Regions from separate parts of the Vreelandella aquamarina genome, predicted to be linked through region 3. Evidence: predicted binding sites of a transcription regulator. Region 3 holds the regulator's gene; each other region holds the start of a gene.

Region 1 (2,268 bases), 1.7 Mb from region 3:
CACCACCAGGTTCATCAGGCCGATGACCATGGGCATCGCAACGAAAAAGATCATGATCACGCCGTGGGCGGTAAAGATCTGATCGTAGTGTTCAGGAGGGAGATAACCTGCGGCCCCACCGGCCGCCATGGCTAATTGGGTACGCATCATAATCGCATCGGCAAAGCCGCGAAGCAGCATGACCAAGGCCACCACGAAGTACATGATGCCGAGCTTTTTGTGGTCAACGGAGGTAAACCACTCGTTCCACAGCCAGCCCCATTTACGGTAGTACGTCAGTGCGCCCAGTAGCGCGGCACCCCCAATCGCCATGAAGGCGGCAACGACCATAATGATCGGTTCGTGATACGGAATTGCTTCTAACGTGAGTTTTCCAAACATGCTTAACCCCCCGCTTCAACGCTTGTGGGATGGCCGCCCAAGGCGTGGTCATCACCTGCATGCTGATTGGTAACGTGGCCGATCGCGGCCTGCTGTTGCGACCCGTTGGCGCTCTCTAGCTCGCTGGATTCGCCGTGGCTATCGTGGGCATCACTGATGGCGTCACCGTGGTTTGCATGACCGCCGTGCCCACTGCCGTCACCACTGTGGAAGCTGCTGACGATCGACTCATACAGCTCGGGCGTGACCGCCGAGAAGTACTCCACCGGGTGATACTCCGTCGGCTGCGCCAAGGCTTCGTAACCATCCGGGAAGGTCAGGGTGTCGTCGGCGGCACGCACGTTTTCCACCCAGGCGTCGAATTCCGCCGGAGAGGTGACGTGGGCATCGAAGGTCATCCCAGAGAAGCCAGCACCGCTGTAGTTGGTGGAACGGCCGGGGTAGACGCCCTCTTCGTCGGCAATCAGGTGAACGTCGTTATCCATGCCCGCCATGGCGTAGATCTGGCTGCCTAAGCGTGGAATGAAGAAGGCGTTCATTACCGAGCCAGAACTCACTCGGAAGCGCACGGGGGTATCTACCGGGAAGGCCAGTTCATTGACGCTAGCAATGCCCTGTTCCGGGTAGATGAACAGCCACTTCCAATCCAGCGCGACGGCTTGGATCTCCATGGGTTCCACGTCGCTTTCCAGCGGTTTGTGGGGGTCCAGGCTGTGGGAGGTTTTAAAGGTGAGAAAGGCGAGTACGGCAATGATCAAGCAGGGCACGGTCCAAACGGCCGCTTCGATGGCGTTGGAGTGCGCCCAGTCCGGCAGATACTTGGCGACGCGGTTACTGCGCCGGTAGCGCCAGCCAAACAGCAGCGTCATCACGATGACCGGAATGACCACGATCAGCATCAGCCCAAAGGAGGTCAAAATCAGCGAGCGTTGCTCGACGCCAATCTGCCCCTTGGGATCCAGCAATGCAGAACTGCAGCCCGTTAACAGCAAGCACAATACGACGAGCACAAAAGTGCCTCGCCTGCGCCAGTGGGTAGGTAGTTGCATGGTGTGATCTCATCAGAGAGTTGTCTAAAACAGCCTGCTGCTTGGCGGACGTGTAGCCAACTAAGTAGCAAGCTAACTATCACCCCATACTTTTCCCAGAACAGTGAGCGCAACTGCGTTGCTCCGGGAAAAATATGCGCCACCTTATGGGGTTGGTGGCGAGCCTTGGCCGTGCACCTTGCGTGCATCAACTAAGACTAAAGTATTTTCTATTGATCTGGGTCAATCAGAAAGAGACGTTATGCCGCACCCTGCGCACCCGTTGGGTGCCAAGCAGCATCCTCTCTGTTTAGGCGAGCGTGACGCTCAAGGTGGGCAGTGGATGGCGCTCCAGCAGGCCAGGGGCTCGCTCATCGTCGGTGACGACGATATCGAAATCCTCCAGCGAGGCAAAATAGGCCGGGCGCACCACGCCAAATTTGCTGGCATCGACCACCAACAGCCGCTGCATCGCCGTGGCAATGGCCGCTTGTTTGGGCCCGACTTCATGAAAATGAAAGCAGCTTACGCCTCGTTCGCAATCCACGCCTGCGGCAGAGATCAGTGCTTTATTGATGCCCAAACGCTCGATAGCAGCGCCCATGCCGTCGCTACCAAACGATTGGGAGGAGGCATAGAACAGTCCGCCCAGCAGCACCAAGCGCACGTTGGGCAACCCGGCCACGGCGTTGGCCACGTTGAGCGCATACGTCACTACGGTTAATTCGCGGAAGCGGCTGAGCTGGCCCAGCAGCGGAATCAGTGTGGAGCCGCAGTCGATGAACAGCGTGTCGCCCTCTTCGATAAAGCTGGCTGCACGCTGGCAAAGCCGCTGCTTCACTTGGTAGTGACTCGCCTG
Region 2 (2,268 bases), 1.7 Mb from region 3:
GGTCGCGCTTATGCCATTCGCAACGGCTTGGACGTTCAGGATCCGGAAACCATCTTCATCGTGCTGGCCAACCTGCTGTTCCACCCGCTGATCACTGGCTTCCTCTATGCCGCGCTGCTGGCGGCCATCATGAGCACCATTTCCAGTCAGCTGCTGGTGTCCTCTTCCTCGTTGACCGAAGACTTCTACCGCCTGTTCCTGCATAAGAAAGCCTCGGAGCAGCAGTGCGTCGCCGTGGGCCGTATCTGCGTCGTGCTGGTGGGTATCGTCGCCGCGATCATTGCTTCGGACGAAAACTCTCAGGTACTGGGTTTGGTGAGTAACGCCTGGGCAGGCTTCGGTGCGGCTTTCGGCCCGCTGATCATCCTGTCGCTGATGTGGTCACGCACCAACGGTGCGGGCGCCGTTGCCGGTATGATCGTAGGTGCCGTGACCGTCATGCTGTGGATTGCCCTGGGCTGGAACGGCTCCTTCATGGGAGGACCGGGCATCTATGAAATCATTCCTGGCTTCATCGCCTCGTTCATCGCCATTCTGGTGGTGAGCAGCGTGACGGCGGATGCTGGCGAATACAAGCACATCGACCGTCAAGACGCGTAATACGTCGGTTTGATGCAGCAGGCTCAGCGGGGAAACCCGCTGAGCTTTTTTAAGGGCAGCGTTCTCTGCCAGCACTCCCTACGAACTCCCCAACCCCCTCCCCCTTTGCCCCAGGTCAATAACGCTCTCGCACTGGCTCGATACACTGGCTCCAGGGTTAACGCAACCCACCATCCTCACACGATCGTCCAGGAGCCACGCTATGCGCCTTTTATCAATGCCCACTCTATTCACCGCCGGACTTGCCGCCGCTACCTTAGCCGCCAGTTCCCAGGCGTTCGCCTATGGGGCGGGCGATATTTTCACCCGCGTGGGGGTCGCCAAGGTGGCGCCCAAGAGCGACAACGGCTCGCTGGCCGGTGGGGCTTTCGCGGTCGATGTTCAAGACAAAACCGGCCCTGCGTTTACACTAGGCTACCGCTTCCACGATAAGGTAGGTGTCGAGTTACTGGCCGCGCTTCCCTTCGAGCACAACATTGCCCTCAACGGCGACCATCTCGCCTCCACCAAACACCTGCCGCCCACCTTGACCCTGCAATACTATCCGTTGGGCGGTAGCGAGTCGCCGGTGCAACCCTACGTCGGCGCGGGCATCAACTACACGCGTTTTTCCGATGAGCGCCTAGCCATTGGCGAACTCGAGCTGGACGACGCCTGGGGCGCCGCCGCCCAAGTGGGGGTCGACCTACTGATCGACGAACACTGGGCACTGAACGCTGCGGCGTGGTACCTGGACATCGACACCGACGCCAAAATCAATGGGGCTGCTGCAGGCACTGTGGCCATCGATCCCATGGTGGTCATGGCGGGATTGAGCTACCGCTTCTGAGTCCACGCAGTCGCGGCAAAAAAATGCCCAGGGCGTTCGCCCTGGGCATTGTCGTTGACGGTACGTCGCACTTAGTTCTCGGTGACGATTTGGTCGACCCGCTCCACCGCCTTGACGACCAGCACCTGATCGCTGGCACGCGCTTTCTCCTGCATCATGTAAGCCGCCACCGCCGGAGCGACATCGCACTTGGCAGGCATGGCAGCTTTGGCATCGATTAACGCGTTCAAACGCGCAATGAACACATAGCGCACCCACTGAGGCAGCGACATGGTATCGATACAGAAAGGCTGCTGGCTGGCAAATGCCGACGCATCGGGCGTGGGGGTGCGCCACAAATTCGCGGCCTTCATGGCGGCTTCAAGCTCAAGAAGCGCGGTTTGAAGCTGTTGATGGACGCTCATAAACACCTTGGGGTTGGTCAATGTTGACGCCCATTATCCCAACTCTGTGGGTAAGTTGCCACTCGCGAGCCTCTCTCTAAGGCGTTATTCACAGATTCACAGAAAACCTGCAAGAGGCTGTGGATAAACTATGGAAAGGTGTCGCCACCGCTACTCTCACGCGGCTTACGCAAAGTTGTTCAATTTTTAACCACTTAGACAATAAAGCACGGATTAATCAACGGTTGCGGCTGACAGTGGCAAACCAGCAAGGTAGAGTGCAGGCTTGAAAAGCGGAAGGATGTCATGCAGCCAATTCACACCCTTGATGAGTTTTTTACGCGCAGCGGTGCGGAGGTATCGCTTTACCATATGGGGCGCCGGGTCACGGCGTGTCCACGAGACGTATTGCGCGCTTTCGAGAACGCCGAATACGCATGGCCCGAGCCTTGGCAG
Region 3 (2,268 bases):
ACGGCTGTCGGTGTTTAACTATGCGCATCTGCCGACCCGCTTTGCGCCCCAACGACGCATCAAGGACGCCGACCTGCCCAGCGCCGATGAGAAGCTGGCCATGCTGCATACCACCATTGCGATGCTGACCCAGGCGGGCTATGTGCATATCGGCATGGACCATTTCGCGCGCCCCGACGACAGCTTGGCCAAGGCGCAGCGCAACGGCACCCTGCAGCGCAACTTTCAAGGCTACTCCAGCCACGCCGAGTGCGACTTGATTGGTTTGGGGGTATCGGCCATTTCTCGGATCAACGATAGCTACGCGCAAAACCCTACCCGGCTCGCTGACTATGAAGCGGCCTTAGATGAAGGTAGGCTGGCGACCGTGAAAGGGTTACGTTTAAATAAGGATGACCTAATACGAAGAGAGGTCATCGAGCGGCTCATGTGCGATATGGCCATTGACCTCGACACTGTCGGCCAGCGCTGGCAGGTCGATGCCGCAGACTACTTTGCCAGCGCCCTTGAGCGGTTGGAAATCGCCGAACGGGATGGCCTGTTAACGCGTCAGGGGCTTCGGCTCACCGCCACCCCGGTGGGTCGGCTACTCATTCGACACCTGGCCATGGCCTTCGACACCCACTTACAACGCCAGGATGGCCAGCGCTACTCGAAGATCGTGTGAGCGCCTTGAGCCACCTGCCCCCTGTACCCATGATGGCGAATAAGAAGGGAGACCCCCATGTCATATCCTGCCAGCCAACGACGTTCACTGCTGCAAGAAGCGCGCTGCCAAACCTGTAGTTTAAGCTCGCTGTGCTTACCGCTTGCCCTGGAGCTTGAGGATATGAGCCAGTTCGATGCCATCATTCGCCGTCGCTCGCCGCTGAAGAAGGGCGAACCGCTGTTTCGTCAGGGCGACGCGTTCACCAGCGTTTATGCCGTGCGCTCTGGCAGTTTGAAACAGGTGACCAGCGAAGGGAACGGTAACGATCAGCTCACCAACTTCTTTCTGCCCAGCGAGCTGGTCGGCTTGGATGGTATCGACGAAGAGTACTACCCCGGTACCGTGATTGCCCTGGAGACGACCACGGTATGCGAAATTCCGTTCGACCGCTTGGAGTCGCTCTCCCAAGAACTGCCCGAGCTGCGTGGTCAGCTTTACCGCAGCATGAGTAAAGAGCTGCGCGATGACCGTAAGATGATGCGCTTGCTGTCACGCAAAACCGCCGACCAGCGGCTCGCCAGCTTTTTGATTACGCTCTCTGACCGCTTCCGTCGCCGGGGTTACTCCCCCTACAGCTTTCGGCTGTCGATGTCGCGGGCCGATATGGGCAACTACCTGGGTCTGGCGGTGGAAACGGTCAGCCGTATTCTCAGCCGCTTTCAGCAGCAGGAGGTGGTGGCCGTTTCGGGTCGCGAGGTGAATATTTTGGACATGCAGCGCCTCATCACCCTGGCAGAAGAGGAGGCGCAGACGATTACACGTTAAACGCCTGAATGCGGCTCTCCATCAGCGCCGCCTGCTTCGCTTCCAGACCGGCAAAGTCGAATAGCTCGCGGTCGGCAAGCTGGGAAGGGGCGACGTTGGTGACGGCTTTGAACATGCTCTCCAAACGGCCAGGGTGCTTCTTGTCCCACTCTGCCAACATCTCTTTGACGATCTGGCGCTGCATGTTGGGCTGTGAACCGCACAGGTTGCAGGGAATGATCGGAAACGCCATCAGCCGTGAAAACTCTGCAATGTCCGCCTCTTTGCAGTACGCCAGCGGGCGAATCACGATATTTTTCCCGTCATCAGAGAGCAGTTTCGGCGGCATGGCCTTCAGCGTACCGCCGAAGAACATATTCAAGAACAGCGTTTCCAGAATGTCTTCCCGGTGGTGGCCCAGGGCAATCTTGTTGGCGCCAATCTCGTCGGCAAACCCATACAACGAGCCACGGCGCAGACGTGAACAGAGCGCGCAGGTGGTCTTTCCTTCCGGCGTTTTCTCCTTCACGACCGAATAGGTATCACGTTCGAGAATGTGATACTCCACCCCCAGCTTGTCTAAGTACTGGGGCAACACGTGCTCCGGGAAACCAGGCTGCTTTTGGTCCATATTGACCGCCACGAGCGAGAAATTGACCGGCGCGTTGCGCTGAAGATTGCGCAAGATCTCCAGCATCGTGTAGCTGTCTTTGCCACCGGAGAGACACACCATGACCCGGTCGCCCTCTTCGATCATGTTGTAATCGATGATGGCATTTCCCACTTCGCGCCGCAGGCGTTTTTGCAACTTGTTG

What was found. Region 3 encodes FNR, which switches genes on or off when oxygen is low (the NO sensors DNR and NnrR bind a similar motif). Its sites were predicted from a motif close to TTGATNTANATCAA; they were not measured.
Region 1: cyoA (ubiquinol oxidase subunit II) is a predicted target of FNR. The motif match lies at 1,643-1,656, and genes of this name have one in related genera.
Region 2: CTT34_RS06990 (OmpW/AlkL family protein) is a predicted target of FNR. The motif match lies at 706-719, and genes of this name have one in related genera.

What each region holds. Positions count from the first base shown of each region.
Region 1 covers NZ_CP024621.1:955,680-957,947, reverse strand. The annotation lists gene cyoB (cytochrome o ubiquinol oxidase subunit I) at 1-381, opposite strand, end outside; gene cyoA (ubiquinol oxidase subunit II) at 384-1,430, opposite strand; gene CTT34_RS04625 (DeoR/GlpR family DNA-binding transcription regulator) at 1,720-2,268, opposite strand, start outside.
Region 2 covers NZ_CP024621.1:1,430,538-1,432,805, reverse strand. The annotation lists gene putP (sodium/proline symporter PutP) at 1-600, shown strand, start outside; gene CTT34_RS06990 (OmpW/AlkL family protein) at 803-1,429, shown strand; gene CTT34_RS06985 (YqcC family protein) at 1,501-1,833, opposite strand; gene CTT34_RS06980 (DUF3549 family protein) at 2,119-2,268, shown strand, end outside.
Region 3 covers NZ_CP024621.1:3,108,357-3,110,624, forward strand. The annotation lists gene hemN (oxygen-independent coproporphyrinogen III oxidase) at 1-667, shown strand, start outside; gene fnr (fumarate/nitrate reduction transcriptional regulator Fnr) at 725-1,474, shown strand; gene ttcA (tRNA 2-thiocytidine(32) synthetase TtcA) at 1,464-2,268, opposite strand, start outside.